DNA from 3 places in the Pectobacterium carotovorum genome. Region 1 is predicted to be linked to each of the others. Evidence: predicted binding sites of a transcription regulator. Region 1 holds the regulator's gene; each other region holds the start of a gene.

Region 1 (11,034 bases):
TTCGATCAGCGCGATCCCTTTCTGGCGGACGTTAAAGCCTGAACCGGTGATGCCGTCATACAGGTTGTTGTACGCATGAACCAGACCACCACGCTGCAGCGGCAGACGTGAGTTAACATCACGGTAGATATTGTGATGATAAGTCAGGTTACGACCCGTATCCGAATTGCTTGCACCGCTCAGACCCACTTTTTTAATGCCGTGGATGTAGTTGTAGGACACCGTGACGTTAGTTGACCCTTTCTTGATATCGACGGCCGATTCAAAAGTAGTGTCATTGTCTGGCGTGCCTTTACACTCAAAGTTTTTGGCAAAGATTTCATTGTGGTCAATCCAGACGTTCGGCGAGTTATCGATACGAATAGCATCGCCGTCTTGTGCACCGCCCGGCATATAGCCAAAGCGCATATTACGTACGACAACGTTGGATGAATTGATAATCCAGATACCGAAGTTGGCGGATGAGCCATTGGTGCCCTGAATGGTGATCCCTTTGGTAAACTCTTTGACTTCTACGCCGCGCGCGTCCTTACTCCACTGACCGCAGATATTTTTTTCGGCCGCTTTGATTAGCGAGTCTTCATTACCGTTATAGGTGATGATAAGCGGATACGCACCGCCTTTAACTTTCTTGCCTTTTGAATCCACTTTTGCGGCTTCAATGATATCCACAATTTCTTTCAGAGAACGTGCGGTCTTTTTTACGGCACCGGAAACTTCTCCACCATCCGTGGTGGCATAACCGCCCGTATTTGCGGCCATGGCTGGCTGAGCAGCGAACAGTAACAATCCGGCAGCTGCCGTAGGCAATAGGTATTTCATTATAACTGTCTCCTTGGAATATAATTTCATGGGCATTTATTGCTCCGTATGCCCGATGTAACAGGTATACCCGTTATTCTTCAAATTGCATGTACGTTGGCTACGTTCAGTCACCCGAATCACTTACTTGAGTAAGCTCATCGGGACTCCTTCTCTTGCCGCCTTCCTGAAATTCGAATTATTTAGGGTATACACATTTTTCAACAAAAATGAATCTCAATTTTGATGAAAAACCAAGGGGAGTGTGGTCAAAAAATAAGATCAGTTCAAGGGTGAAATGTTAAATGTATCATGGATGAAACATTTTGTAATACTGATGATTGAATAATTCGGGTTTTATAGGAAACACCATTCTTTTAAAAGAATAGAAAATCAGTAAGTTATTTTATTAACGGGCGAGAGTTTCATTCTGGTTTCTTGATTTATTGGTTTTTAGTTCGCGATTTTTCTGGCGATAATTGTTACAACTAACGTAAAGATTCATCCTAAGTCAAAATATACTATCACAGGTGTATTCAATATTTTTGCGTTATGAGTTAATTCTATATTGAATTTTAGTTTGTTAAAAAATAATTATTATTAATCGCTATATTATTAATTTTTATATAGTGTGCCTGTACACGATAGGAAAGAAAATAGACTTCACTGACCACACCTTATAGTGGAGGAATGATTATCAGCACGGAGCCTGTTGCTGTGAAGGTCGCACTGGCAATCTTGCCCAGGTTCCTTAAAAAATGAGCGAGCCCAAATCACTCGCTCACAGAGAACCCGGCGCAGAGTGAATGCGCCGGGTTTAATGCACTTATTTACAGTTAGCGGCTGTCAGTACTGCCAGGTTTTTACCTACGCCAGCGTAGCTTGCCAGTTTATCCTTCACGCACTGTGCGGATACTGGTGAGTAGCTATACGGGAGGGCAGGGAATTTGCCGGTGCTCTTCCAGTCATCCGCATTGATGTGTGGTGTGGATGGCTTACCCCAGGTGATGTTGTATTTAGAAAAATCAGATGGACTGGTAATGTTGTTGTTACGCAGTTCCCAGGTACCGAAGTTAGAGTCATCGTTACGTGCGGTCACTGGGTTGAGCGCATTTTCGAACCAGTTGCTTTCGATCAGTGCAATCCCTTTCTGACGAACGTTAAAGCCTGAACTTTTGATGCCATCATACAGGTTGTTGTACGCGTGAACCTGACCACCACGTTGCAGCGGCAGACGTGAGTTAACATCGCTGTAAATGTTGTGATGGTAAGTCAGGTTACGGCCCGTATCTGTGTTGCTTGAACCGCTCAGGCCCACTTTTTTCACGCCATGGATGTAGTTATATGACACCGTGACATTGGTTGAGGCTTTCTTGATATCGACAGCCGATTCAAAAGTGGTGTCGTTGTCTGGCGTACCGGCGCATTCGAAGTTCTTGGCGAAGATCTCGTTGTGATCGATCCAGACGTTCGGTGAGTTATCAATACGGATAGCATCGCCATCTTTTGCGCCACCCGGCATATAGCCGAAGCGCATGTTACGCACGACAACGTTGGAAGAGTTTACAATCCAGATACCGAAGTTAGCGGAAGAACCGTTGGTCCCGAGGATGGTGATGCCCTTGGTGAACTCTTTGATTTCCACACCGCGTGGATCTTTGCTCCACTGGCCGCAGATGTTAGCTTCGGCGGCTTTGATTAGCGCATCTTCATTACCGTTGTAGGTAATAACAAGCGGGTAGGCTCCACCTTTGACCGCTTTACCACTTGAGTCTTTTTTCGCAGCCTCAATGATATCGACGATCTCTTGCAGAGAACGCGCTGTCTTTTTCACTGCACCGGAAATGTCGCCGCCGTCCGTGGTGGCATAACCCCCCGTATTTGCCGCCATTGTAGGTTGGGCAGCAAGCAGCAACAGCCCAGCGGCTGCAGAAGGCAGTAGGTATTTCATTGTGTACTCTCCTTGACATAGATTTTTTTGGGTATTTATCACTACACACCCTGTGTAATAAAAAAGGCTGTTTCAACAAAAATGAAATTAAGGTTTGTCTATAAAGCCGAGATAAGTGTTAACAGAAAAAATAAACAATGCAAGATGGGGCGTTAAATATATTAGTTAAATAAAATGGGACAGCTTGGCGGATTTGTGTTTATTACTTTTAAATAGAAACTGATTTCTATTTAAATTATTTTAATTCAATTAGTTATATCTTTTAACTCGCGTTGTTTCAATATGGATTCTTTATTTTTTACCCATTTTTTATGTGGGATTTATTCACCTGACAGACAACTGTGATCGCCGTCAAAAGTTAAAAATAAACATCGATTATAAAAACAACCCATGGTCTTTTATGCCCGATGAAAAAAACGTAATTAATTCATAAGGAATTTTTGTTTATTATTTTTTTTGTTAAAAATGATTTCAAAGAAATCGTTTTCTATAGGAATGAATAATAAATATTACCTATTAATAAAGATGTTTATTACAGAAATAAATCATTTATGATCGATATAATTATTATCATGCTAATTTATTGCGTAGGGATGGCGAACCTTTTGTCTTTACTGATGACAAGGGCTGGGTGCCTGACACGAATTTCATGTATGTTAGTACGGCTTTCCTGACTAACTGTGCAATAACTATGCTGCTAATTATCGATAACTACGACTCCTTTACCTACAACCTTTACCAATACTTTTGTGAGCTTGGCGCGCAGGTTGTGGTGAAGCGTAATGATGAACTGACGCTGCGTGAGATTGAACAGCTTGCGCCTGAGCGATTGGTCATTTCACCGGGCCCTTGTACGCCGGATGAGGCGGGCATTTCACTGGCTGCAATCCGCCACTTCGCCGATAAATTGCCTATTCTGGGCGTGTGCCTTGGTCATCAGGCGATGGGGCAAGCGTTCGGCGCACGCGTGGTGCGGGCACGACAGGTCATGCATGGGAAAACGTCTGCGATTGCGCATAGCGACACGGGGGTTTTCACGGGGTTGGCTCAGCCGTTGACGGTTACCCGCTACCATTCACTCATTATTGATTCCGCCTCGTTACCTGATTGCTTTGAGATCACGGCCTGGAGCGAATCGGAAGGAAAACGTGACGAGATTATGGGAATCCGCCATCGCGTATTGCCGCTGGAGGGGGTGCAGTTTCACCCAGAGAGCATTCTCAGCCAGCAAGGTCATCAACTTTTGGATAATTTCCTTAAAATTTAGCCATATAGAGAGTTATTCTCTCCAATAACCGATTTAATATTGCCTGTGATTGATTTTTTATGCATATTTATTGACTATATTTTCATTCCGACATGATGGACAGCAGAGTGAGGCAGCAAATGGCAGCAGAGCAGAAAGCAGTGACACGGGATACTCACGATAAAGTGATTTTGCCAGTTTATGCACCCGCGAAGTTTGTACCCGTTAAAGGTAAAGGGAGCCGCGTCTGGGATCAGGACGGCCGCGAGTATATTGATTTCTCCGGTGGCATTGCGGTTACGGCACTGGGTCACTGCCATCCTGCGCTGGTGAACGCATTGCAGCAACAGGGTGAAAAGCTGTGGCACACCAGCAATATTTTCACCAACGAACCTGCGCTACGCCTCGCCAGTAAACTGATTGATGCCACTTTTGCCGATCGCGTGTTCTTTGTTAACTCCGGCGCTGAAGCTAACGAAGCGGCATTTAAGCTGGCACGTCACTATGCGGTTAAACGTCATAGCCCGTATAAAACCAAGATCATCGCCTTCTACAATGCATTCCATGGTCGGACGCTGTTCACCGTCTCGGTTGGCGGACAGCCTAAATATGCCGATGGCTTCGGGCCTAAGCCTGCGGATATTGTCCATGTTCCTTTCAACGATCTGGCTGCGGTCAAAGCAGTGATGGACGATCACACCTGCGCAGTCGTGCTGGAGCCGATTCAGGGCGAGGGCGGTATTACGCCTGCTACGCCTGAGTTTTTGCAAGGCGTTCGCGATCTGTGCGATCAGCATAAGGCGCTGCTGGTGTTTGATGAAGTGCAGAGCGGGATGGGGCGTACTGGCAAACTATTCAGCTACATGCACTACGGTATTACGCCGGATATCCTCACCACCGCTAAAGCGCTGGGTGGCGGCTTCCCGATTAGCGCGATGCTGACGACGGAAGAGATCGCTTCTGTGATGACGGTTGGGGTACACGGCACCACCTATGGCGGTAACCCGCTTGCCTGTGCGGTGGCGGAAGCCGCGCTGGATATCATTAACACACCGGAAGTGCTGTCAGGCGTGGCGAATCGGCACGATCGCTTTGTTAGTGAACTGGAGAAAATCAACCAGCAGTACGGCGTATTCGAGCAGGTTCGCGGTATGGGGCTCCTGCTGGGGGCAGAACTGAAACCGCAGTGGCATGGCCGCGCAGGCGAGTTTCTGGCTGCTGCAACGGCTCAGGGTCTGATGGTGCTGATGGCTGGGCCGAACGTAATTCGCTTTGTGCCGTCTTTGATCATTGATGAAGACGATATTGTGCAGGGGATGGATAAGTTCGCCAAAGCCGTCGCGCAGGTCGTTAACGCAGCAAACTGAGTGGCGTTCTTAAAAGCGCAGCGATAAAAAAACGTAGGGAACGTTTTTCAACGTCGCTTGCGACGGCCCGAAGGGTGGCGAGCAGGAAGCTCGCCATAAAAAAAAGCGTGAGGCCGAGGCTTCACGCTTTTTTATTGGTAGGGTACAGCGACAGGGATTTAGCGAGTGCCGTAAACGACAATCGTTTTACCGTGCGCAGAGATCAGGTTCTGGTCTTCTAACATTTTCAGAATGCGACCCACGGTTTCACGCGAGCAGCCAACGATTTGCCCAATTTCCTGACGGGTAATTTTTATTTGCATGCCATCTGGATGCGTCATGGCATCAGGTTGTTTGGCCAGGTTGAGTAGAGTTTGAGCAATACGGCCGGTCACATCAAGGAAGGCGAGGTTGCCGACTTTCTCTGAGGTAACCTGGAGTCTGCTTGCCATTTGCGCAGACAGACGCATGAGGATATCTGGGTTAACCTGGATGAGCTGGCGGAATTTTTTATAGGAAATTTCAGCCACTTCACAGGCGGTTTTTGCCCGAACCCAGGCGCTGCGTTCCTGACCTTCTTCAAACAGGCCGAGCTCGCCGATAAAATCGCCCTGATTGAGGTAGGAAAGAATCATTTCCTTGCCTTCTTCATCTTTGATTAGCACTGCGACAGAGCCTTTCACGATGTAGTAAAGCGTTTCTGCTTTTTCACCTTGGTGAATCAGCGTGCTCTTCGATGGATACTTATGGATATGACAATGGGAAAGGAACCATTCGAGAGTTGGGTCTGTTTGCGGTTTGCCGAGAACCATTCGCTATCATCCTCTGTTGTAATTCACTGCGCAAATTACAGGGGTCAGAGTTCCCTGTACGGCGTGTTTAACTGCTAAAAAAATAAAATTCAGTCTAGGCAGAATGACGTCAGGGAATATACTGGAACCACTGTACCCTTGATTTTCCGGTTGCTGCCTTGCCGCATCGTAAACGTGGCTGGGTATATCTGGCCACGCAATCATCTTCTTCGTTTCTGGGTTTGTCCAGAAAAGGTCTATTCTATTTTCGTTTTAACACAGCTTTAAGGACGTGTCTTGTGTTGTCTCGCTTCAGCATGACAAAGCTCTGATTAACGCTGGTTTTTGTACAGTAACGGTATAAATTTTCAAAAAATTTTTAGTGGAGAGGCACCATGCAGGCACGGGTAAAATGGGTTGAAGGCTTAACGTTTTTGGGCGAATCCGCGTCAGGGCACCAGATCTTGATGGACGGTAATTCCGGTGATAAAGCGCCCAGTCCGATGGAGATGGTGTTGATGTCTGTGGGGGGATGCAGCGCGATTGATGTCGTGTCGATTCTGCAAAAAGGCCGCAACGATGTGGCGGACTGTGAAGTGAAGTTGACGTCAGAGCGCCGGTCTGAAGCGCCGCGTTTATTTACCCATATCAATCTGCATTTTATCGTGACGGGAAAAGGGCTGACCGACAAAGCCGTTGAGCGAGCTGTCGCACTATCAGCGGAAAAATACTGCTCTGTGGCACTGATGCTAGGCAAAGCCGTTGAGGTAACGCACAGCCACGAAATTAGAGTGCTGGAATAATCCCTTTCTCTGAGCACTCATTCTGGTCACTTAAGCCTGTTATTAGGGGAAACACAGGGGGAGATTCCCGTCGGGAGGCCTCACCCCTGTGGTCGCCCCGTATATCTTGATGCTTATTCGATGGTTTTCCCTTCAATTAACCGCTGCACCAGCGGTGCCATGATGAGCTCCATCGCCAGCCCCATTTTCCCGCCGGGAACGACCAGCGTGTTGATGTGGGAGATAAACGATCCCTGCAACATGGCGAGCAGATAGGGATAATCAATATTATCCAACCCCTGAAAGTGAATGACGACGAAGCTTTCATCCAGCGAGGGAATCGACTTGGCAGCAAACGGGTTGGAGGTGTCCACGGTGGGCACGCGCTGGAAGTTGATGTGCGTACGAGAGAACTGCGGAGTGATGTAGGTGATGTAGTCTTCCATTGAGCGGACGACGGAATCCATGACCGCTTCACGCGAGTGACCGCGTTCATTGACGTCACGAATCAGCTTTTGGATCCATTCCAGGTTGACGATCGGCACCACGCCGACGAGCAAATCTACATGCTGTGCCACGTCGTTTTGGTCGGTGACCACGCCACCGTGCAGCCCTTCATAAAACAGGATGTCGGTGGGTTCCGGCATCGGCTCCCACGGCGTGAATGTCCCGGGAACCTGATTATAGGGAATCGCTTCATCGTAAGTATGAAGGTATTTACGCGTCTGACCGCGGCCGTGCAGGCCATATTCGATAAACGACTGCTCCAGCAGACTGAAATCATTCGCTTCTGGGCCGAAGTAGCTGATGTGGCGCCCTAAATCACGCGCTTTGCGAATGGCCATATCCATTTCCGGGCGGGTATAGCGGTGAAAGCTGTCTCCTTCCAACTGGGCGGCGCGCAGGTCAAGCTGTTGAAAAATCTTACGGAAGGCCAGGCTGGTTGTCGTTGTTCCCGCCCCACTGGAGCCGGTAACCGCAATAATCGGATGCTGATGTGACATAAGGCGCGTAACTCCGTGATCGCGATGCCCGCGTAGACCGAAGGCCTGCGCACATCCTAAAAAAAGACGTAATTGTCATCATTGTTAGCATGTTTGGCGCGTTCTTTCACGCCTTTCGGCGTGTTCAATAAGGGGCATGTCCTCCGGAATTGAGCTGGTTACGCGGCATGATATTGAGGGTTTCATGTAACTCAGACCACACCAACACCACCTCACCAGATTGGAGTTGGCCGCGAATATCTTCCACTTTCTGCGCCAGCGACCGCTCCTGTTCGCCGTAATCGGTGCCTTCCCGCAGGACGAAAGATTCGATGATGTTATCCAGCGTTTCTGGATCGAGCTGTTGCCAGGGAATAATCACGCTATGTTTCCTGAATAAAAAGTTCCTGAATAAAAGGATTCCTGAGTAAGAAGGGCTCCTGAAGAAGAATCGGTGGCGTGGTCCAAAAATGGGCTAAGCCAGTTGGGAATGCGCTGTTCCAGCCACATTTCCGGTTTCAGCAACGTTCCGCCGACGAAGCCAACATGCCCGCCATGTTCCGTTAGCTGATACTCAATATTAGACGGTAACTGCGACAGATCGGGAATCACCTCTGACGTCATGAAAGGATCGTCCTTCGCATGGATGATGAGCAGCGGTGTGCGAATCTGAGGCAACAGCGGCAGAGCGCTACAGCGTTGATAGTAGTCGGCGGCATCGCGGAAGCCGTGGATACGTGAAGTTATGACGTCATCAAACTCTCGCAGCTGGCGAATTCGCTTCAGCTGCGGCAGTTGAATCGGCAGCGTGTCCGGGTAGGCTGCCAGCTTGCGGCCGGCGTTTTGCTTCAGCAGGCGCAGCAGGTAATGCTGATAGACACGGGAGAAACCTTGTTCCATCCGACGGCTACAGGGTTCGAGCATCAATGGCGCAGACACAATGACGGCAGCGGACAGGGAGCAGGCTTCGCCCTGCTGGGCGAGCAGGTAGGCCAGCATGTTGCCGCCGAGAGACACGCCGATGGCGGCGGTAGGGGCCCCGCCCAACGTCTCCCGCATCCAGTGCAGAAAATAGCTGGCATCGCTGGTTTCGCCGGAATGATAAATGCGCTTCATCCGGTTGGGCTTACCGCTGCATCCGCGAAAATGCATGATGACGGCCAGCCAGCCGCGCTGTTTACAGGCATGCAGCAGGCCGTGGGCATAGGGGCTATGAAAGCTGCCTTCCAGCCCGTGAAACAGCACCACGCGCGGTTTGTGTCGCGCCTGCTCGGGCGCTTCGCTCCACGCCAGATCGACGAAATCACCGTCCGGTAACTCAAGCGGCTGCCAGACTGGCGAAAACTGCGCGTGACGGCGAATCAGACGCGGCAATAGCGTTTGCAGATGCGGGTTATGGGCGCCGCTCAGCGGACGAAACTGGTCATACATAAAGGATATAGAAATCTTGTTGTCGGCTCTTGTACGATCAATATCACACTGTTAGCTTCAATGCTGCCAGTTGGTACGATATTTGGGTCAGGAGCGCCCACAAATAATGGAACTGAGTTTATTTCTGTCGATGTTAGGCTTTTTGTGGGTGGCGGCCATCACGCCGGGGCCGAATAATATGCTGTTGACCACCTCGGGCGCGAATTTTGGCTTTATGCGTTCACTGTGGCTGATGGTTGGCATCATGCTGGGGATGCAGAGCATTTTGCTGCTGGTGGCATTCGGTGTCGGTGGTTTGATTCTGATTTACCCTTCGCTGCACTTTATCCTGAAAGTTCTCGGTAGCGCCTATCTGCTCTGGCTGGCGTGGAAAATCGCCACGGCGGCTTACGAACGGCTGGAAACGTCCGTTGCGCCGCCCCAGCCGATCCGGCTTTATCAAGGGTGGTTGCTGCAATTTCTGAACCCGAAAGCGTGGCTCATGGCGCTGGGGGCAGTTGCCAGCTTTAGCCTGGCGGGGGAAGGCTATAACCAGTCTGTGATCGCGATAAGCATCGGGATTGTGCTCGTCAATGTGGTGTCTGGCGTCATCTGGCTCGGATTCGGCACGATGATTGGGCGGCTGCTGCGCAGTAAAAAAGCGTGGATTATCTTTAATGTGTCAATGGGCCTGCTGACCGCCGCCTGCGTGCTGCTGATTTGGCATTAAGGCTTCGTTGATAACGTCGCGAGCGGTTTTCCGCTCGCGACTCTTTTCAGGCAACCAATATTAAAGCGAATCGCTCTGCATCATCTGCTCTAGCTGTTCCTGCGCATCTAGCCAGGACAGCTCCGTTTCTTCCAGCTCGATTTTGACTTTGGTTTGCTGTTGCAGGCAGTCGGTGAGTTCGGCCTTGCGGCTGATGTCATAGATTGCGCTGTCCGCCAGTCGGGCTTCAAGCGCTGCCAGCGTTTCTCCCAGCTTTTCCATCTGCTGTTCAAGCTTGGTGATTTGTTTACGCAGCGGCTGGGTTTGCGTTCTCAACTCAGCTTCACGACGTTTCTGATCTTTTCTGCCCTGTGCGCTGTTGGCTGCATTCTCTTTTGGCGCTTCAGTCGCCGCATTTTCCTGACGTTGCAGGCCGACCAGCCACTGTTGGTAGTCTTCCAAATCGCCATCGAACGGTTCTACTTTCTGGTCGTGTACCAGATAAAGATCGTCGGTGGTCGAACGGATCAGATGTCGATCGTGCGAAACGACAACCAGCGCGCCTTCAAAATCGATTAACGCTTCGGTCAATGCCTGACGCATATCCAGATCGAGGTGGTTGGTCGGTTCGTCGAGCAGCAGGAGATTCGGACGCTGCCAGACGATCAGCGCCAGCACCAGACGGGCTTTTTCGCCGCCGGAGAAGCGTTCGGTAATCTCCGTGACCTTATCGCCCTGAAAACCAAAGCCGCCGAGGTAGTCGCGCAGCTGCTGTTCCGTTTCCCGCTCTGCCAGACGCACCAGATGTTGCAAGGGAGACTCGTCCGCACGCAGAAACTCTAACTGGTGCTGGGCGAAGTAACCGAGCTTCACGCCTTTCGCCAGCCCGATTTCCCCTTGCCGCGGGGCAAGCGTGCCGGCAAGCAGTTTGATCAGCGTGGATTTACCCGCGCCGTTATGGCCGAGCAGCCCGATGCGGGAACCCGGTACTAAATTGAGTTTAATCGATTCCAGA
Region 2 (11,034 bases), on a different contig from region 1:
TCATACGCCTGCAAATAGACGGTATCCGGCGGGCACGGGCCATAAACATCAATGCCTTTGGCCTTCATGGCTTCAACCGATGGCGACACGATGGTGATCTCTTCGTCACCAAACAGACCATTCTCGCCCGCGTGCGGGTTAACCCCGGCAACGGCGATACGTGGGTGGGTAAAACCGACACGCTTGAGGAAGACATCCGCCATATCGATCACCGTTTCCACGCGATCGCGGTTCAGCGTATCCAGGAATTTACGCAGCGCGATGTGCGTTGAAACATGGATAACCTTCAACTTATCGGTATACAGCACCATCGCATAATCGCGGCTGTTGGTCAGTTTCGCCAGCAGCTCGGTGTGACCCGGATAAATATGCCCCGCCGAGTGCAGCGCTTCTTTATTCAGCGGTGCCGTCGCAATCGCGTGGACCTCACCGGCCATCGCCAGCGCCGTCGCTTTCTTGATGCAGCGATAAGCCAAATCGCCCGCCTGTGCCTGAACGACGCCAGGTTCCAGCGCCTGAGGATCTTCCAGCGGCTCATCAATGATGTTGATGACGCCCGGCGCGAAGACCGCGTCAGCTGGCTTATCAATGATTTTCAGCTCTACGGCTGGCACCACATTCAGCGCCAGAATACGTCGCATCGTCTGTACGCAGCCCACCACCACGGCAGACGCGCCGGAAAGCTCGCCTTCGGCCAGAGACTTGATAATAATTTCCGGTCCAATCCCTGCCGGATCACCCATCGTTACCGCAATAATTTTACTCACTGACCTTCTCCTCAATAAAACGTAAAACGTCGAGCAAAGTAGTTTCGTTGCCAAAACCCCCCGCTTTAGTCATCACAGGGGTCGTGCCGACAACGCTGTTCAGCAGGTATCCCCAGGGCACACAGGATGCGATTTGCCCCTTAATCTGAAAGCCGGTCGCGCCCAGTGCGGTTGCCACGGCAATCGCAATGTCACCACCGGATAAATACAGCCCACCCGGCAGGCGCCGGTTAGTCCTGTCCGCTGTCAGGCTGTCGAGCGCCTGAACAATGCTGCGCGTAAGTTCCCCCAGATAGTGGCTGATCGTTTCGCCAAGCTGCTGTCGGCTAAGCCCAAGCTGCTGGCACCGCGCGTCGATTTCGAAGCGCTGATTTTCGTTGTGACAGGTACGAATAATGCAATGCTGGCCGTTCATCAGCGCCGCCACCGCCTCCTCACACTGGGATGCCATGACGGTGGATGAATGGGGTGAAAAGAGCGCGTTGATGTCGATCTCAACCAGCGTGACATCGCTGCGCAGTCTGGCGGCTGCAATCTGTTTTTGAGCGATATCGCTCATTGACCCAATGACAGCCAGCAGCGGCTTCTCCGTTTTGCGCGTAAAATCCTGCGCGTTCGCCAGCGCTTCGCTCAGGCCAGCCGAACCGACCAGCAAGGGACAAAACGGTAACGCTCTGGCGGCGTCAACGATATGCACCAGATCGTCCTGCACATCCGTATCAAGAATAATCAGACGTACGCCCTCGTCCGCTAACTGCTGCAAACGCTGGGCTAAATTGGCCTGACGGACGTCATCAAGGTGTATTTCCGCCACCGGTAAAGCGGTTTGCTCCGCCAGACGGGCTGCGATAGAAGCCGAGGTCACCGGCGTTTTGGGATCGCTGGCAAATTCCGTGTCGGTAAGCAGACGACCATTCACCCAGACCTCGCCTTTGCGGGTCACACGTCCAAGCGTCGGCGACGCAGCGGCAATCAGCGCAACGGGCACCTCTGCCGCAGACAGCGCCGCAGCAATCTCTGCGCCCAGATTTCCGCGCAGCGTCGAGTCAATCTTCTTGATAATCCAGCCTTGCCCGCCTGCTGCCTGCCAGGCCGCAACCGCTTCTGCGGTGCGTTGCGACGCTACGTCATCACGCGCCGCACGGCTATCGGTGTTAATCACCACCGCGTCACCCAGTAAATCCGCATGCAGTTTATTAACGTCAAAGACGACGCTAACCCGCGCACCATGCTGCGCCAGACCGACGCCCGCATCATTGGCACCCGTAAAGTCATCAGCGACCACTAACACCTGTTCTGCTGATTGCTGCACGTTTGACATACTCCATCCCCGGTTCATGATTACCTGATAATGATTATATTGAATCACGTTTGATTATATGTGAGCAATATCAAATTATTTAAAAGGAATTTCACCTATAAATTATCACCACGATGTGGCAAATGGCGCTTAGGCGTGATGAGAACCGCGTCATTTGACTGAAAGTAATCACCATCGCAACCATTATCATCATAGCGATAACGCTCTGGCGAAAGAGAAAAGGCAAGGTAATAAGCATGAACATCAATAGCACTATCCTCAGCGGTTACCGGGTACTTCAGGACATTAGTCACCTGTTGGCAGGGAAACAGCACGTTTTATTTGTCACCGACAAAAACATCGTCGGGCTGCCTGACGTTCAGGCGCTGATCGCACAAGTTAAGCAAGCCGTTCCGCAGGTTCTGTTAGTTGATAATGTTCCTGCCGAGCCAAGCCAGCATGATGTAGCCCAAATACTGAGCCAGCTCACACAAACCCAGACAGATCTGGTAATCGGCGTCGGTGGCGGTAGCGTGCTGGATGTCGCCAAACTGCTTTCCGTACTGTGCGCGGGCGATGACGCCGTCACGCTGGATAGCCTGCTGGCAGGGGAAAAACCGACTCGCCGCACGACATCCCTGCTTATCCCGACCACCGCGGGAACGGGCTCAGAAGCCACGCCGAATGCCATTCTGGCGATCCCGGAAAAAGAGACCAAGGTCGGTATTATTACGCCAGTGATGCTGCCGGACTACGTTGCGCTGGTGCCGGAACTGACCATCAGCATGCCGTCACATATCGCCGCTTCAACGGGTATTGATGCGCTCTGCCACCTGATTGAGTGTTTCACCTCAACGATTGCCAACCCGGTCAGCGACAACTACGCGCTGATTGGCCTGAAAAAGCTGTTTGCCAACCTCGAAACCTCCGTGCGCGAGCCGAGCAACATGGAAGCCAAGCTGAACATGCTGTGGGCGTCCTACTACGGCGGTGCCGCCATTGCCCACTCTGGTACGCATCTGGTTCACGCCATGTCTTACCCGCTGGGCGGCAAGTATCACATCCCGCACGGCGTGGCGAACGCCATCCTGCTCGCCCCTTGCATGCGTTTCGTGCAGGACGCCGCACAGGAGAAATTCGCACAGGCGTATGACCTGCTGCCGGATGCCGATTTGACGCTGAGTACCGCGGAAAAAGCGCAGGCGCTGGTGACCTATTTCAGCGAATTGGTTAAACGCCTCAACCTGCCCAACACCTTACAGCAGCTCGGCGTGGAAAAAGACCACCTGCCCTACCTGGTTGATGCCGCGTTACAGGTTCAGCGCCTGATGAAAAACGTGCCGACACAGGTCAGCGCCGACGATGTTCGTGAGGTTTACCTGACTCTCTTTTGAAGCACGGTTTGAAAGAGAACAGGTTTCGGCAGAACGGTTTTAAGTTTTCATCTTTTTGATTACGTGTCACGAGGAAGAACAATGAGTAAAAACATTACCGGCGTCCTGACCGCCATCGTCACGCCGTTTGATAACCAGGGCGAATTTAACCCCGCTGCCATGCGCCTTCAGGTGCAGCGCCAGATGCGCTACGGCAACGGTATTTTTTGTAACGGCACCAACGGTGAGTTTTTCGTACTGCACACCGATGAGAAAGTCGCCGTCACTGAAACCTGCGTTGATGAAGTTGCCGGAAAAGTGCCGGTTGTCGGCCACATCGGTGAAATCTCCACGCGGGAAACCATCAAGCTCGGTAAGCGCATCGCCGCGCTGGGTGTTGATGCCGTTTCGGTCATCACCCCGTATTTCATCCCACTCAAACAGGAAGAACTGATTGCCCACTACACCGCCGTCGCCGATGCGCTGACTGTGCCGGTGTTTCTCTACAACATTCCTGCACGCACGGGGAATACGCTGGCGCCGGAAACCGTCCGCACGCTGGCGGATCACCCGAACATCATCGGCATTAAAGACAGCGCAGGCAGCTATGAAAGCCTGAGTGGCTATGTGCAAGCGGTGAAAGGCGTACAGGGCTTTAACGTATTGAATGGCCCAGACTCGCTCATTCACCAGGGCTTTGTTGACGGCTGCTCCGCCTGTATTTCCGGGCTGGCTAACGTGGCACCGGAACCGATCAGCCAGATCTGGCACCGCTTCAACGCGGGCGACATTGAAGGCTCTCGTCAGGCACAAGAACAGGTTGCCGAATTGCGTAAGACACTGTACGCCATCGCGTTCTCACCGGCTGTGGTGAAAAAAGCGCTGGCAATCATGGGTGAAGATGTCGGCGTCAGCCGCTATCCGATCCAGTTTTCCGCACAGGATGAAGACAACATCCGCAACATACTTAGTCAATTCTCGCAGTAACAGAGAAATATCAATTTCCACTTATAGGCCGAGAAGATATGAACCATTTTAACCTTACTGACACCCTCATAATCGTTGGGATGATTGTGTTTTATATCGCATTCACCTCATGGTTAACCTACAAGCTCCGCAGTAAATCGAACACCGAGTTCATGGAAGGGTCACGCGCGCTACCGGCGTTTATCGTCGGTATCCTGCTGATGACCGAATTCATCGGTGCCAAATCCACCATCGGTACGGCGCAGTCTGCCTTTGAAAACGGCTTTGCCGCCTCCTGGTCGGTGATTGGCGCCGCCATCGGTTTCCCGCTGTTTGGTATCATTCTGGTGAAAAAAATCTATAACACCGGGAAGATCACCATTTCTGGCGCGATCGCCGAGAAGTACGGCACCAGCACCAAGAACATCATTTCGATCATCATGATCTATGCGCTGTTGCTGGTAAACGTGGGCAACTACGTCAGCGGCGCGGCAGCGATTGCCACCGTGTTGAAAGTCTCCCTGCCAGTCGCCGCGTTGATCACCGCGGTCGTCAGTACCTTCTACTACTACTTCGGTGGTTTGAAAGGAACGGCCTACATCACGCTGATCCACAGCGCCGTGAAGTACGCTGGCGTCATGATCATTCTGTTCGTGGCATTGAAAATGACCGGCGGCTTCAAGCCAATGATCGAACAAATGCCGGATTACTACTGGACGTGGGACGGTAAACTCGGTGCCAGCACCATCTTCGCCTGGTTGATCGGGACTATCGGTTCTATCTTCTGTACCCAGTTCGTGATTCAGGCAATTTCATCAACAAAAGATGCCACCAGCGCCAAACGTGCCACCTGGGTTGCCTTCTTCTTCTGTATGCCGATTGCGCTGGCTATCGCGGTCATCGGTGTTGCAGCGAAATTTGCGCACCCTGAAATCAACAGCCTGTACGCGATGCCGGTCTTCCTGCAAGACATGAACCCATGGCTCGCCGGTCTGGTCACCACGTCACTGGTCGCGTCTATCTTCATCAGCGTGAGTATGGTGGCACTGGCTATCGTTTCCCTGCTGATTAAGGACTTCTACGTTCCTTACTGGAAACCAACGCCAGAAAAAGAGATGAAAATGACCCGGATCCTGTCGCTTGTCGTAGGTTTCGCGCCGCTCGTCTTCGTTCTGTTCGTTCCTGAAATCCTGAAGCTGTCGTTCTTTACCCGTGCTATTCGCCTGTCGATTTCTGTGGTTGCGGTGATTGCGTTCTATCTGCCGTTTTTCAACAGCGCACGCGGTGCCAACGCCAGCCTGATATCAGCCTGTGTCGTCACTTCTGTCTGGTACATACTCGGCAACCCATACGGCATCGATAATATGTACGTCGCGTTGGCCACGCCAGCTATCGTCATGTTGCTTGACCGTATGATTCCGAACAAAGCCAACAAAGCGAACAAAATCAAAACCTCTCCAACTGAAAATAAATCAGGAGCCTGAGTCATGAGTAGCGAAACCATTACCGTGGAACGTAGCGGAAAAGTTCATCACGCAGAAGGCGATGCCGCGCGTCTGGATGCCTACATTCCATCGGAATGCCCGCAGAATCATGCGGCCAACCTGCTCCATCTGCCAAACGGCGATGTGCTGTGCGTCTGGTTTGGTGGCACACAGGAAGGGATTGCGGATATCTCTATCTACATGTCCCGCCTGGTGAAAGGCAGCGATAACTGGACTAAAGCCGTTAAGCTATCTGAAGATGCAACGCGTTCCGAACAGAACCCGGTTCTGTTCCTCGCGCCGGATAATGTGTTGTGGCTACTGTATACCGCGCAGAAATCCGGTAATCAGGACACCGCCATTGTGCGTTACCGCCAATCCACGGATTTCGGCGCTACCTGGGGCGAAATTGGTACGCTGCTCGATCAGCCGGGGACGTTCATCCGCCAGCCGATCACCGTGCTGGCAAACGGTGACTGGCTGCTGCCAGTGTTCTACTGCCGCGTTCAGCCGGGTGAGAAGTGGGTCGGCAACAACGATGACAGCGCCGTGAAAATTTCCAGCGATCAGGGTAAAACCTGGCGGGAATATCCGGTGCCAAACAGCACGGGCTGCGTACATATGAACATCACCCCGTTGCAGGATGGCACGCTGCTGGCGCTATACCGCAGCCGCTGGGCTGATTTCATCTACCAAAGTCGTTCAACGGATGGCGGTAAAACCTGGTCAGACCCCGTGCCGACCGATTTGCCAAACAACAACTCGTCCATTCAGGTGACCACGCTGGAGAATGGCCATCTGGCGCTGGTGTTCAACCACATGAGCGCCGCCGATGCCACCGAGCGCCGTCTGTCGCTGTACGATGAAATCGAGGATGAAGAAGACAAAGCCAGCAATGCCAAAATGCCGGAAGTACAAGCTGGCAGCCGTAGCGCCTTCTGGGGTGCCCCGCGCGCGCCGATGACGCTCGCCATTTCGGAAGACGGCGGTAAGAGCTGGCCGTGGCAGCGCAATATCGAAGTGGGCGACGGCTACTGCATGACGAACAACTCCACGGAGAAGCTGAACCGCGAGTTCTCTTACCCCAGCGTCAAGCAGGCGCAGGACGGTAAGCTGCACGTGGCGTTCACCTACTTCCGTCAGGCGATCAAGCACGTCGTGGTGAGCGAGGAGTGGGTCAAGGCGAACTAAACCGCGCTCAGCCCGTACAAAACTATTTGCGAAACGAAAACGGTGATAATGGGATAGAAGAGTAAAGCGTCCGCGCCAGGGACAAAAGCGTCAGGAACGCTTTTGAACGTCGCTTGCGACGGCCCTGAAAGGGTGAATCTCAGGGATGAGATTCATATCTGCGCGGCTCGAGCTTACAGGGACGTACTTGCAGCGTCTTTACGATCTACCCATTACCACCGCCCGACGTACCTTGTCAGCAGGGGGGATATCCCTGCTATACCCGGGATATGATTATGATTGCAGGAAACCTCACCACCCTCAAACTCGCCACGCTGCCCGATGCGCTGTGGGCTATTCTGTCCGCGCCGGGCATGTCGTTGGCTGAACTGAATGCACTGCCCGAAGGCCGCTATCAGCCGGAAGGGGCCGAATGGTTCTACAACATCGGCACCGTGAACACCGCACCGCGCGCCACACGACATACCGAATTTCACAGCAACTACCTCGATATTCAGTTGATTCTGGAAGGCGAGGAGATTATCGGTTACGGTCTGAATGATGTGCATGGCCAGCCCGCCACCGAGCGTAAACCGGATCTCTACATTCTGGATAACCCACAGGTGCCGCATCAGATCCATCTGCGGGCAGGCGACTTTGTCACGTTTTATCCGGGCGAAGCCCATCAGGCGCTGTGTGCGATTAACGACAGCCCCGCTCCGGTCAAAAAAGCCGTGTTTAAAATCCCCGTTACGTTGTTAATGCCGATCGTTTAAAGATCGAGATACCGGGGGCTACCACGGTGCGAGGTATCCCTGCGGGAACCTCATCACCGTGTTTCCCCCTAAATCCATATTTAAGTGAACAGCATTACGTCACGTTGTTGCAATAAGAACGGTTGAATATTAAGGAGACGTATTTCATGTCAGCTACAGCCCCTAAACACGCCCTGATTACCGGTAGCAGCTCAGGGATCGGTGCCGCCATCGCACAAAAATTACTGGCGGAAGGCTGGCGGGTAACCGGCCTGTCGCGCAAGCCGGGTGACTATTCACATCCACACTTTACCCACCGTGCGGTGGATATCATGGATACACCCGCGCTGACGGCCATTCTGGACGAGATTGCGCAGGTTGATGCCGTCATCCATGCCGCTGGCATCATGAAGGCCGCCCCGCTCGGTCAGCTTTCGCTGGAAGATGGTGAAACGCTATGGCGATTGCATATCAACGCGGCGCAGGTGCTCGCCGACCGTCTGGTCGATAAGCTGCCGCAAGGTGGAAGAATCGTGCTGCTGGGCAGCCGTACATCCAGCGGCTCCGCGGGGCGCAGCCAGTACGTCACGACAAAATCCGCGATGATCGGCATGGCAAGAAGTTGGGCGGCAGAACTGGCTCCGCGCGGCATTACGGTAAATATTGTCGCACCGGGTGCCACAGAAACGCCGATGCTGACGATGCCCGGCCGCCAGAGTTCTCCGCCGAAGCTGCCGCCGATTGGGCGCTTCATCCAGCCGCAGGAAGTGGCCGATCTGGTGGGTTACCTGCTTTCCCCGTCTGCTGCGGCCATTACCGGCCAGCAGTTGGTGATGTGCGGCGGTGCCTCGCTGTAATTCATCATGATTTCCATAACTGATATTCATAACTGATGTTCATAACTGATGTTCATAACTGATGTTCATAACTACAGGCCAATATTCTTAAACGGAGATTGGCCTGAATTATTTCCCCGCTTCTTGTCCCCGTGTCACTCGTATGATGTATGCGATATATCACTCCCTTTTATTATGAATGCATCCGTTCGAAATAATTAACAGAAGAATAATAAAACCCCACTGCCCAATAAAATAGAATGAGTTGATCTCAATCAATTTATTAATACCATTATTCACCACCATTATATAAATAGCGCCTACACTATCTTTAACGTATAAAACAGAAACCATAAAAAACATTCGCTAAGTAATAATAATTTACCCTCTTGAATAACGATATAAGAAATTAAAATATTGATAATTAAAAATAAACTCACAAAAATCAAATAACTTAAAAATAAAAAAACAGCATCAACATGAATAGTCATGACAACATTCAGGCCGGCATTTCCCTGCCTATTACCCCATTCAGATATGACATATTGAATTCACCCTATCGCTATTTATTGAATCGGACAAATAACAACAGGAGATTTTCGTATGGATAATGACACGTTAGCACCAGAAAAAAATCATTTCCCGTTTAATAACAGCCTATTGAACAATGAAAAAATGACTACACCGGGTGGCATAAAAAAATCACCCAGCCTAGCGGAGCAAGAAACCCTTACGCCACGCATGCAACGCCTTCGCGCCCGCTATTTAGAAGCACGCCCCAGTATCTCTATTTATCACGCACTGGCCTTCACCGAGGTGGCAAAGCACAATCCTGGCCTGCCGCCTATTCTGTTACGGGCAAAATCCTTTCGCAGAGCCTGCGAAACAGCACCGATTCTGATTCAGGATGAGGAACTCATTGTCGGGCATCCCTGCGGCAAACCGCGTGCGGGCGCGTTCTCTCCCGATATTGCCTGGCGCTGGGTACGTGACGAACTGGACACCATGAGCACTCGTCCTCAGGATCCTTTTCAAATTTCAGAAGAAGATAAAAAAACCATCCGTGACGAGATCGTCCCCTTTTGGCAAGGCCGCTCGCTGGATGAAATCTGCGAGACGCAATACCGTGAAGCTGGCGTCTGGGCATTCAGCGGAGAAACCTTCGTCAGCGATCTTTCTTACCATCAGATTAACGGCGGCGGCGACACTTGCCCCGGCTACGATGTGCTGTTGTTTACCAAAGGCATGGAAGGCATCAAAGCCGACGCACAGGCAAATCTGGCTCAGCTTGATAGGGGAGAACCGGAGGATATCGATCGTATCTATTTTTATAAGGCCGCAATTGAAACCTGCGACGGCGTCATGGCCTATGCGCGCCGCATCGCGGCCCGCGCACGCGAACTGGCGGCACAGGAGAAGGATGCTTCACGGCGCGCTGAACTGCTGACCATTGCAGAAATCAACGAGAACGTGCCAGCTCATCCCCCCAAAACGTTGCAGGAAGCGCTGCAAAGCATCTGGACACTGGAGTCGCTGTTTGAAGTGGAAGAGAACCAGACAGGGATTTCACTGGGGCGTGTCGACCAATACTGCTACCCGATGTATGAAGCCGACATGCAGTCCGGTCGCCTGACGCGTGAGCAGGCACTAGAAATGATGCAGATGTTCATTCTGAAATGTGCGGAGCTGATGTGGATGTCCAGCGAAAGCGGTGCGAAATATTTCGCGGGCTATCAGCCGTTTATCAACCTGACGGTCGGCGGGCAGAAGCGTAGCGGAGGCGATGCCTGTAACGACCTGACTTACCTGATCATGGATGCGGTGCGCTTCGTGAAGGTGTATCAGCCGTCACTGGCCTGCCGTATTCACAACCAATCCCCTCAGGCGTATCTGGAGAAAATTGTCGACGTCGTTAAATCAGGGATGGGCTTTCCGGCCTGTCACTTCGATGATTCCCATATCAAGATGATGCTGCGCAAAGGCTTCGATTTTGAAGATGCGCGCGACTACTGCCTGATGGGGTGCGTTGAACCGCAAAAATCGGGCCGCATTTATCAGTGGACCTCCACGGGCTACACCCAGTGGCCCATCGCTATTGAGTTTGTCCTAAACCGCGGCCGTATGATCCTGTTCGATCGCGTTCAGGGACTGGACACTGGCGACTTGAGCACGCTGGAGACCTTTGAAGATTTTGATCGCGCAGTGAAAACGCAGATTGCGCACATTATCCGCCTGTCCGCGATTGGTACCGTGATCAGCCAGCGCGTGCATCGTGATGTGGCACCCAAACCGCTGATGTCCTTACTGGTCGAAGGCTGTATGGAAAAAGGACGGGATGTGGCAGCCGGTGGGGCCGTCGTCAATCACGGGCCGGGGCTCATTT
Region 3 (11,034 bases), 120 kb from region 1:
GTGGCTAACGTCGATAGCGCCTGGTTATTGCTGACTCAGTGATCTGCGGCAGAGGGTGCGCGTGTCGTGTCGTAAACCCGTAAATAATTGTGTCATTCAGCCTTACAAAATGTACATCAAGTCGCAAGTGAATTTATTCGATAGTACGGCATTTTTCAGCAGTCATTCTAATATCATCGACCTGGCACAGGATAATAACGTTGGCCAGCCCGTGAAGATGGCCCAGGTCAGGAAACAAGGTTTCGGGAGTAAAAACCAACATGACAGAAATGATCTCTGCAACGGTGCTGCTGTTGCTCATTATGGATCCACTCGGCAACCTGCCGATTTTTATGTCCGTGCTCAAGCATCTCGATCCCAAACGCCGACGTGTGGTGTTGATCCGTGAAATGCTGATCGCGCTCGGGCTGATGCTGATTTTCCTGTTCGCGGGTGAACGTATTCTGGCGTTCCTGAATCTGCGTACCGAAACCGTGTCGATTTCTGGCGGTATCGTGCTGTTCCTCATCGCGATTCGTATGATTTTCCCCTCGCAGGAAGGCAACAGCAGCGGTCTGCCAGCCGGCGAAGAGCCGTTTCTGGTGCCCATGGCGATTCCTCTGGTGGCAGGGCCGTCGATCCTTGCAGCGCTGATGCTGCTTTCCCACCAGTACCCTAATCAGCTACCTCACCTGACGCTGGCGCTGTTTATCGCCTGGACGATTTCGTTCATCATCCTGCTGATGTCAGATGTGTTCTTGCGTTTGCTGGGTGAGAAAGGCGTGAGTGCGCTGGAGAAATTGATGGGATTGATTCTGGTGATGCTGTCGACGCAGATGTTCCTCGACGGTGTGCGTGCTTATATGAAGTTATAGCCGCGTCATTGCCCTCTGTGTTTTAGTCACATTTTTATGCCAACTAAGAGACGGTTTCGTGCGCGATAACACCGTAATTTCCATGCTACTCCGTAGCACGCGCCCGACGCAGGGCGCTCAGTCGCCGCCGCCCTGCGAACCCAGGCTTCCAGCTAAATCATGCCGCTACGCGGTGCCATCGGCGTTCATGATCACCCTTCGAGCCACCAGTGAGGCGTTCCCGACGCCGCACTGGCTTTCGCGGCATCCATGCCGCTCACTCGGTGCTCATGATCACCGCTGCATAATTTTTACGCCGGATTAATGTCAAAACCTTCCCTTGTAAGAGGGAGGGGTTAAACACATCAGAGCAAAATGCTGCCTATCGCCGCCAGCAGGAACGCGATGGTGCCGAGCAGCGTTTCCATCACCGTCCAGGTTTTCAGCGTCGTTTTCTCATCCATTTCGAGGAAACGACTGACCAACCAGAAGCCGGAATCGTTCACATGCGACAGCACGGTCGCGCCGCCCGCAATTGCTACCACAATAAAGCACAGGTCAAACTGGCTTAATCCCGTGGTTGCCGCAACAGTAGGAGCCATCAGCGCGGCTGTCGTCGTCAGCGCTACCGTGGCAGAACCTTGTGCAACACGCAACGCCATCGACACGACAAACGCCGCCACTATCACCGGCATTCCTGTATCCGCCAAGGCACCCGACAGCGCATTGCCGATGCCGCTAGCACGCAGGACGCCGCCGAACATGCCGCCTGCGCCCGTCACCAGAATAATGGAGCAAATCGGTCCTAACGCCCCGTCACAAATTTTTTCAAGATGTGAGCCACTCTTGCGGCCGCTAAAGACCATCAGCGCGAAAAATACCGTAATCAATAGCGCAACCGGCGTTTTCCCCAACATGCGCAAGAACTGTACTACGCCATTATCGCCACTCACGATACCCATCACCGTCAGCGTATTCAGCCCCGTATCAAGGAAGATCAACACCAATGGCAGCAACAGGATGCTCAATACCACGGAAAAGCGCGGTGGTTTAACCGTCGAATCGGTTTCAACAGCAGACAGAAAACTTGACGGCAGCTTGATATCGAACTTTTTCCCCGCATACAGGCCATAGAGATAGCCACCGAAATACCAGGTTGGCAGCGCAATGATTGTACCGATAATGACCAGCAACCCAATGTTAGCACCTAACAATTCGCTGGCAGCAACCGGGCCAGGATGAGGAGGAACCAATGCGTGCATTGCTGCAAATGCCCCCGCGGCAGGGAAAGCATATTTTAATGTCGAACCACCGAAGCGTTTTGCGACACTAAAAATAATCGGCAGCATCACCACCAGACCCGCATCAAAGAAGATCGGGAAACCGAACAATAAAGAAGCGACACCCAGCGCGAAAGGCGCACGGTGTTCGCCAAATTTATTAATCAGGGTATCGGCCAAGACATTAGCGCCGCCGGTCACCTCCAGCAGGCGACCAATCATGGCCCCCAGTCCCACCAGCAGAGCAACGGATGCCAGCGTGCTACCGAAACCACTGAGCAACATCGGAACTATCTTTTCGTAAGGCGTTTTCGTTACCAGCGCGGTGATCAAACTGACCAGCGTCAGTGCGAGGAACGCGTGGATTTTAAAGCGCATAATCAGCACCAGTAACAGTGCGACTGCGCCTGCGGCAATGGTCAATAACACACTGGCGCTATAGGCGGATGTGATTTCTGTCATCGTTAATACTCTCTTTAGGGCATCCAGTCTGGGTTGGCTGATTGTTTGTGAGGTGTATCACATCATCATTTGATACCGGTAACATGATACGGGTAACATGTTAAAGTATGGAACCATTAAGTATCATTTAATTTACAGTTTGAGATAGAGATCAAATTATGTCAGGTCGAAGCATTATTCTGATGGGCGTGTCAGGCAGTGGAAAATCCTCAGTTGGCGCTGAACTTGGCCGCGCCATTCAGGCAAAATTTATTGACGGCGACGATCTGCATCCGCGCGCGAATATCCAGAAAATGGCCAGCGGCACGCCGTTGAACGATGACGACCGCGCACCGTGGCTGGAGCGTCTTAGCGATGTCGCCTATAGCCTGGCACACAAAAACGAGACTGGCATCATCGTCTGTTCCGCGCTGAAAAAGCGTTACCGCGACCGCCTGCGCGAAGGGAACGAAAAGATGGTGTTTATCTATTTGAAAGGCAGCTTTGAGCTGATTCTGGAGCGTCACAAAGCCAGAGCAGGCCACTTCATGCCGACGGAGCTGCTGAAAAGCCAGTTCGATGCGCTGGAAGAACCGGGCAGCGATGAACCGGATGTCCTGAAGATCGATATTGACGGCACCCGGGAAGAAGTCGTACAGCGCTGCGTTAACGCACTGCGCGCGGCAGGCTAACGCAGCCGCTTAAAGGCTTTCGCCATCCAACACGGTAAAACCGACATCGACCATGCCCTGCGCCACTGGCTCGCCCCGTAGACGAGCCAGCAAATGCTCGGTGCCAACGCGCCCCATGTGCTCACGCGGCGTCAGTACGCTAGCCAGCTTCGGCACCATCGCCTGACCAATGTCGTGTCCGTGGAAACCCGCTACGCCAATATCTTGCGGCACGCGCAATCCCTGACGCTGGCATTCAAACATTGCGCCGACGGCTAAATCGTCATTGGTGCAAAATACGCTATCGACCTGCGGGTATTCCGCCTGCGTCTGCCGCAGCAGTTCGCCACCGAGCGAATAGGAAGATGCCCGTTCGCTCATCACGCAATAGCTCTTGAGCTCGCTTTCCCACATCGCTTGTTCATAGCCCCGGCAGCGCATAATCGTACGCTCATCCTGCCGCGCCCCGAGATAAACGATATGACGGTGCCCCAGCGCAACCATACGCAGCGTCATCTGGCGGGCCGCTTCAACGTTATCGAACCCAACAGCCATATCCAGGCAGGGCGAAACAGAATCCATCAGTTCCACCACCGGAATGCCAGCGACGTCCAGCATCTGGCGCGTTCGCGGCGTGTGGGTGCGTTCGGCCAGAATAAGCCCATCGATGTGATACGACAGCAGTGAGGTCAGACGCTGTTCTTCTCTGTCAGGATGATAGCCATAGTGCGCCAGCATGGTCTGGTAACCGTGCGCTTCCGCCGTGCGTTCAATACCACGCAATACCTCAGCGAAAACCTGATTGGTTAATGACGGCAACAGCACCCCAATCGCCCGACTGGTGGAGCTGGCGAGCATGTTCGGCGCGAGATTGGGAATATAGCCCAGCTCATCCAATGCAATAGCGATCTTTTCCTGCAACGCGGCTGACACCTGCGTAGGATTACGCAAATAGCGGCTTACCGTCATTTTGGTAATTCCAACACGGTCAGCAACGTCCTGGAGAACGGGTCTTTTTTTCTTCATCGTCGACTAAAATGCCTGAAAAACAGTAATCTAAGTCTAACAAAAAAAACGTCAGGAAAGTAAAGGCTGAGGGGCAGAATCTGAAAGATGAAATCAGGTCGTGACAAATAAAAAGCCCGCGTCCTTTCCTACGTGGGCTTCTTCACTTTTCTCACTCGCCGTTATACTGGCGGCAGATCAAACAGCAGAATTTCGCTGTCCTCGCTGGCGTGTACGGAGATCGCCGTTTCGTCCCAGACTGCGAACGCATCGCTGGCTTCCGCCTTCTGACCGTTAATTTCTACCGTACCGCGCACCACCTGAACCCAGACGCGACGGTCAGCCTGAATCTGATACACCGATTGCTCCTGCGCTTTCAGCGCCCAGCGCCACAGCGTCATGTCCTGAAAGACTTTCAGCGAGCCTTCACGCGCATCCGGAGACAGCACCAGCTGACGCCCTTGCTGCACATCAAAGCGCTTCTGCTCGTAGCGCGGCGTCAGCCCGGTTTTTTCCGGGATAATCCAGATTTGATACAGATGCAGCTGTTCGTCTTTGCTGGCATTGTATTCAGAGTGACGAATGCCCGTGCCTGCACTCATAATCTGGAATTCACCCGCCGGCACCTGCTCTTTATTTCCCATGCTGTCCTGATGTTCAACCGCACCGGACAATACATAGGTCAGAATTTCCATATCTTTATGCGGGTGTGTGCCAAAGCCCTGACCGCCTTCGATAACGTCTTCATTAATGACGCGCAGTGCCGAAAATCCCATGAAATCAGGATCGTAATAATCGGCAAATGAGAACGTGTGCCAGCTGTCGAGCCAGCCGTGATTCGCATGTCCGCGATCTTGCGCTTGACGTAAATAGATCATGTTATTTCCTCACGCGTTTTTGATAAGGAAAGTGTAACGGGCGGTGGCAAATAAGATAGCGCAAAAAACTCATCGCTCTGTTCGAAAAATCAGAACAGGATGCCGCGTTGAGAAATGAAGGAACCGGAGGTTAGCTCCGGCTCCGTATTCAGTGATTACTTAACAACACCTAACTCTATCGGATTGGGATATAACATGGTCCACCGACCGTTATCATTATTAACGCCTGTTCCGGTCGCTGAAATTTGATAGGTATCAGGATCCATAATGACATAGCGACGAGTAGACAGAGACAGCAGCGTCCCATTGCCATTGCCAGAATCGGTATAAATAAAGGATTCGCTGTCGGTCACATTGCTGGCAGATGCCAATAAATGCCCTTCTGCGGAGACAGAAATATATTTTCCGGTCTGTATCGAACGAAAAGCGAATCTATTTTGCGTCAGGTAAATTGCCTGAATCCCGCTGGTTACAGATGGATTGACCCCATTGACGATAATGGGCGTTGATTCGCCGGTAACCGTGGCCAGTGTCCCGGTATTATCCTGATTTCTCGATTTGCTGACAGATTGCAGGACGATAGACATAGGGCTTGAGACGGAAGCCTCCGTGGCATTAATAAGCCCTTCATACGAGGGATGATCAAAATAGAATTTGCCTATCGGCATGCGACTGATGACGTCTTTCGTGTAAGACAGCTTAGTATCAGACACGCCAGCAGCGGTAAATAAGCTGAAAATTCCCCGATATATTGGCCTGAATTCTCCGCGAAAGCGCGGGGATATCGTTAAACCCGGCGTCCATGAGTTCCCTTTTCCCATATCCGCAAGCGTATAACCTTTGCCAGGAATCGGCGTATAAGGAACCGTATATCCCAGATTGTATTTCGCGGTATATTCCGCTGCCTTAACAAGCGGATAGCTATTATTCGGGTAGCTCACCATATCTGCACCGCTTGTATGATATTGACGCTGGTTATAGCCAATCTGCGCCGCCATCACCAATAAGCCTAATCCCCCTTGCGCATGCGCCTGATCGCGGCCACTCTCCTGCAATTGGCCATTATCATTTTGTACATAATGGATAACCGAGCCGTTGCCCTCGCCCTGCTTAAAATAAGTTACGGCATTATTATATATTTCAGAATCGCTCAGCCAGACGCCTAAGCTCAGGTTAAATACTGTATCAGCAGCGTCCCAATTGCCATTGGCCCAGCCGCCATTAACCTGACCATAGGTACGGGTCAATGGGTAAAATACGTCGGTCATCATTTTACTAAATTGCGCAATATCAGCCGACGTCCAGCCACTTCCGGTGTAACGCAGAATTTCAGCCGCATTAAGCAATTTATAGCCATAAAGGCTGGCAGCAAGCTGCGCGTCGTTGCCTTTAATTGCCGTTAATGTCGTGGACCAGCCGTTAAGAATTTTTATCGCCGCATTAGAATAAGCAGGGTTCTTTGTCATCGCCCATTCAATCGCCAGCGACAATGCGGCTGAAGCACTATTCTGTAACTCGCCGTTTCCCACGTTGCCATTCGTAGGATCGTTTCGGTATACCACCGCTTTTGGGGTGACCGAATACGTGGAGCTCGCCAAAGAGTGAGATTGCAATAGCTGCCAATCCGTATACCAAGGGTCTTGCTTATTATTGACTCCCGCCTTCATTCGCTCCAGATCGGCCTGCGTATACAGCATACCTGGGTGCAGGAACGCTTTATCATTGGTCGCTGCATGGCTAACTTTCAGCCCGCAAAAAAACAGACTCAGCAACGTTATTATTAAGAAAAATGTACTCTTTTTCTTACTCAAGAAGCTATCCATAAACGGTTTCCTTTTCGTCGATTGATATCAGATTACAGAAATCACGGAGTAATAGTGATAGCGATTCTATAATCAGATTTTGCAGGTATTGTCTTTTGTACTGCCAACATTGATGTCCCCACATTATTCTTTTGTCGGCTATCGGCAGGTGTTGTCGATAACACGCGAAATTCAGCAGAATCATCATGCTTGATCACCCTGATAGCCTTGCCATCTTTGGTCAATAGTGCAGTGTTGCCATTAATATTGATCTCAGCCGTTGTCACCATCGCCCAGCGGTATATTTTTTGGTTGTAGGTTCCCTGTATTGAATCGCTTATGGTTATTTTCTTTCCATCTACTCGATATGTTCTGGTTATTTTTTCCGCGACATGAGGATAGGCAGGCGTTAACTCAAGCATTGCAGTTGATTGCTTTTCATCCCACATTAATGTCGCCACACCGTCAGGACTCTGATTTTCCCCATCAAAAGTTAGGGTGTTATGGCTCAATGCAGACACGCGGAAATACGACGGCCGCACAGCACCATCAAAATAACCGGGGAGATTGTAATAATCTTTACCGAGATCGTTAGCCCAGCGAATGCCGTCATATTCCAGAACAAAAGAACCAAGATCCTGATGGGCATGATTCGCTTTATTGTCACCAGACTTAATACCTAACCAGACGTTTCCCTCATCTGAAAATCGCTTTTTATAAATAAAAAGTGCCGAGGGTCCATGAAACAAAAATTTATCTTGTGTCGTTGCGCGACTGACATTAACCGCTTGTGGATACCACAGCGCAAATAACGGCAGAAAGCGATCGAATTCTCCCCACGCTTTCCCTGCCGCCGAGCGCGACAGCGCTTTCTGCATTTGCCCTCTGGCAGCATTAATAATCAGGTCTTGTTTATAGCGATTGCCAAACCATGCGTAAGCTGGGGTATAGCCCTGATCTTCTACCGCATCACCATAGTTAAAACCCTCACCCGAGAAACCTTCTATAGCAAAACGATACCAGGGCGTTTTTTCCAGAACCGTATCAGACGATAAACCATAATCCTGACCAAACGCGCTGTTCAGCATTTCCTGCGCGAGAATGCGATAGGTTATCCCGTAGCTCCAGTAAATAGGGCCTTCGGCGCTTGCACCGTCAGGTTTATAGGCATCCAGCCCCATTTTCAGCGAAGGGATAATCGTGTTGAGCAACGCCTGTGCCTGTTCGGGGTAATGTTCAGCCGTCGCGAGAACGGCGGCGAGTACCCCACCGTTACAGACCTCATTCCAGTTGGTTGCCCACCACGGAAAACCCAAGCTGGAGGCCGCGGGATTTTTTTCAGCATAAGCCTTTAATCCCCAGTTAATGCCTTTCTCAAGCAACGCTTCCCGAATTTTCTTTTCTTCTTCGTAGGAGAGTTGGCTAAAAAGCCAGTCATAGCCGATAGCAATAGCAAACATCATTTCGCCCGCATCAAGAAAGCGGGATTTCGCATTCCAGTCAGGGAAATCGGCAACCGCAATCATGGTTTCTTTGGCTTTGTTAGCGAAACGCATGTCGCCAGTGATCTGCCACGAAAAGGCATTATCTAAGATAATCTTTATGGCCTTGCGTGAGGTATCCAGTAATGAAGGTGATGCATCATTTCCGGTCAATTTATAATGAATGACGGGTTCTTTAAGGCTTTCCTCCGCCCTTCTGACGACTTCATCAACCAGTTTTTTCATTCCTTCATCGCTTTTAGCCTGCGCTTTGATGCTTTTTATATCCTCTTCATTCATCAATAATCTTGGATGATCTTTTTTTAAATTTTTAATGACTGTGTCGCGAGTAAATATATTGATGGCGTTAAATTCATGAGCTTCAGGAACAGCTGCCTGCGCAGGATTGATCATAAAAATGGAGGTAATCATTATAGCCAGAGAGGTTCTATTCATGATTCGCATATCTTCCTGTGTATTTTATTATCCGACAGGAATAAGCAAGGCTGATGCCAGAAGAGAAAAGCTTTTACTTTCAAAAAACTAAAATAGAGTGTTCAAAAATAAATGCGTCCGTTATTAGTGTCTACGGATACTCAGACGCTAAGCGATACATAGCTCACAAAATAATCATAGCTACGCTTAATTATCGCCTTTGACATCATGTAGTGCGGCCATCTTTTAACGATATCATCGACACTACTTTTTCATTATTTCCCACTCCCGTGAAAAATAGTGGAGAAATGTGCACAGCCTCACAATCCTATTTTCCCCACGCAGGCCTTTCATTTCCTCCCACACCTAAACCGATACGGGAGAGGGTTTACATCGAAAGCGGGTTGAAGACGCGAGCGAGGCGTCCCTGCCCTTGCACCGTTACCTGCGCGTGATTCGCAGGGATAAAACAGGATTCGCCCGATTTCAGCTTAAGCTGTTCACCACCGCTCTGTAGTCGCGCGTCCCCCTCAATACAGAAAACTATCGCAGCACTGTCCTGTTTAAGGCTCTGAGACTCAGAGCTAAGGTGATGCACAGAAAAAGCGAAGTCATCAACGGGAATAGGGAAACTCAGCGTATGGTCAGTGATTTCCGGTATCGTCAATAATCGATCAGCAGGAGAAGACTCGAAGCGAACATTCGCGACCAGTTCAGGAATATCGATATATTTAGGCGTCAGCCCAGCCCGGAGCACATTGTCCGAATTGGCCATCACTTCCAATGCCACGCCGTTCAAATAAGCATGGGGCGTTTCCGCATACAAAAACATCGCCTCACCCGGTTTTAGCGTTATCACATTCAGCAGCAAAGGCGAAAAGAGGCCGTTATCTGACGGGTAGACATGCGCAATAGCGCGGATCGTATCCCAAGGTTCACCGGTTTGCTCGGTCAGCACTTTCCGCAGTGTCTCCAACGCCTGTGCTTTCCTTTCCTCTGTCATATCCAATAGCGCGGTAAACAGACAAGCCAAACCTACAGTATCAGGCTGCTGCAAGAACGCTGCGATGGCAGGGTGAGCATCGCGCACAAGCTCTACCAATGCAGCGATCTCCGGTAGCGGCCTGAAACCATTGATGGCTTGAAACGGCGTCAATGCAAAGACCAATTCAGGTTTATGGTTGGCATCTTTATAGTTTCGTTCCGCCACATCAAGCGGGATACCAGCCGCATTTTCCCGGGCAAAGCCCTGCTCCGCCGCGGTTTTGCCAGGATGCACCTGAATGGAAAGCGGTTGTTCCGCACACAGCACTTTGAACAGGAAAGGCAGTTCGCCAAAGCGGTGCGCGACCTGATGGCCTAAACGGCCGGACAAATCCTGAGCAAGCCAGTCATGCAGGCTAACGACATCATTATTTTCATCCACAATCCGGGAACTACTTTTAGGATGCGCGCCCATCCAAAGCTCAGCCATCGGGAGTTGGTCTTTATTGTCGAGACCGTACAACGCGGTGAGCGCACTTTTGCTACCCCATGCGTAATACTGAATGGAGTTACACATTTTTTTCATACTGACGCCTTTTGATGGAACAGGATTTTCCGTAGGAAAGCATGAGAAGCGGTCGCACTATCAACGTGCGCTTTCGTTTGACATAACATAGCGTTGCAGCGCAACAGCCACGCCTTCCTGGTCATTATTGGTCGTTACCCAATCCGCAATCGCTTTAATCTTTGGCACCGCATTACCCATCGCGATCCCCGTACCGGCGAACGCTAACATCTCTCTATCGTTTTCCTCATCGCCTATCGCCAGAATCGCCTCTGGAGGAATCGCGAGATGGGCAGCCAGTGCCTGACAGGCCGCGCCTTTGTTAACGCCGCGCTGCATGACTTCAAAATAGTTGGGTTCGCTGCGCACGAAATAATAGCGGCGGGAAAGAGAGGGGGAGATGCGCGCGGTAAGGGTATCAATCGTGGTTCGTCCCTCAATAAACATCATTTTTGGCGTCTGCCGCCGGGAATGGGTTTCCCAGCCTGAGGGCAGGCTGACCACTGGCATACGGCAATACCGCAAGGCACCCGCGTCTGGCGGAACAGGCCTGCTGGCGACCAGTTGCTGTCCATCAATTTGATAGCACTCCAAATTCAGGCTGCGACCAAACTGTGTCAGCCTCAGAATATCGTCATGTTGCAAAACATGGGCGCTGA

Evidence for each region. The regulator CRP, encoded in region 1, controls carbon source genes, mostly activating them, when cyclic AMP is high. The targets are predictions, from matches to a motif close to ATGTGANNNNNNTCACAT.
Region 2: a site for CRP is predicted at 2,147-2,164, ahead of R9X49_RS15910 (iron-containing alcohol dehydrogenase). Genes of this name have one in related genera too.
Region 3: a site for CRP is predicted at 2,621-2,638, ahead of R9X49_RS18930 (GntP family permease). Genes of this name have one in related genera too.

What each region holds. Positions count from the first base shown of each region.
Region 1 is NZ_JAXAFK010000005.1:225,305-236,338, forward strand. It holds gene pelB (pectate lyase PelB) at 1-822, opposite strand, end outside; gene pelA (pectate lyase PelA) at 1,628-2,752, opposite strand; gene R9X49_RS19360 (aminodeoxychorismate synthase component II) at 3,444-4,019, shown strand; gene argD (bifunctional acetylornithine/succinyldiaminopimelate transaminase) at 4,139-5,365, shown strand; gene crp (cAMP-activated global transcriptional regulator CRP) at 5,524-6,156, opposite strand; gene R9X49_RS19375 (OsmC family protein) at 6,531-6,938, shown strand; gene R9X49_RS19380 (phosphoribulokinase) at 7,052-7,921, opposite strand; gene R9X49_RS19385 (YheU family protein) at 8,046-8,282, opposite strand; gene R9X49_RS19390 (hydrolase) at 8,279-9,331, opposite strand; gene R9X49_RS19395 (LysE family translocator) at 9,438-10,040, shown strand; gene R9X49_RS19400 (ABC transporter ATP-binding protein) at 10,101-11,034, opposite strand, start outside.
Region 2 is NZ_JAXAFK010000003.1:261,696-272,729, forward strand. It holds gene R9X49_RS15900 (D-threonate 4-phosphate dehydrogenase) at 1-767, opposite strand, end outside; gene dtnK (D-threonate kinase) at 760-2,088, opposite strand; gene R9X49_RS15910 (iron-containing alcohol dehydrogenase) at 2,325-3,461, shown strand; gene R9X49_RS15915 (dihydrodipicolinate synthase family protein) at 3,543-4,427, shown strand; gene R9X49_RS15920 (sodium:solute symporter family protein) at 4,466-5,890, shown strand; gene R9X49_RS15925 (sialidase family protein) at 5,894-7,081, shown strand; gene R9X49_RS15930 (YhcH/YjgK/YiaL family protein) at 7,357-7,836, shown strand; gene R9X49_RS15935 (SDR family oxidoreductase) at 7,983-8,672, shown strand; partial or broken gene cutC (choline trimethylamine-lyase) at 9,375-11,034, shown strand, end outside.
Region 3 is NZ_JAXAFK010000005.1:108,227-119,260, reverse strand. It holds gene R9X49_RS18935 (YhgN family NAAT transporter) at 261-854, shown strand; gene R9X49_RS18930 (GntP family permease) at 1,199-2,575, opposite strand; gene R9X49_RS18925 (gluconokinase) at 2,734-3,246, shown strand; gene gntR (gluconate operon transcriptional repressor GntR) at 3,256-4,251, opposite strand; gene R9X49_RS18915 (pirin family protein) at 4,413-5,108, opposite strand; gene R9X49_RS18910 (alginate lyase family protein) at 5,264-6,931, opposite strand; gene R9X49_RS18905 (heparinase II/III family protein) at 6,973-8,847, opposite strand; gene manA (mannose-6-phosphate isomerase) at 9,215-10,396, opposite strand; gene R9X49_RS18895 (Cof-type HAD-IIB family hydrolase) at 10,457-11,034, opposite strand, start outside.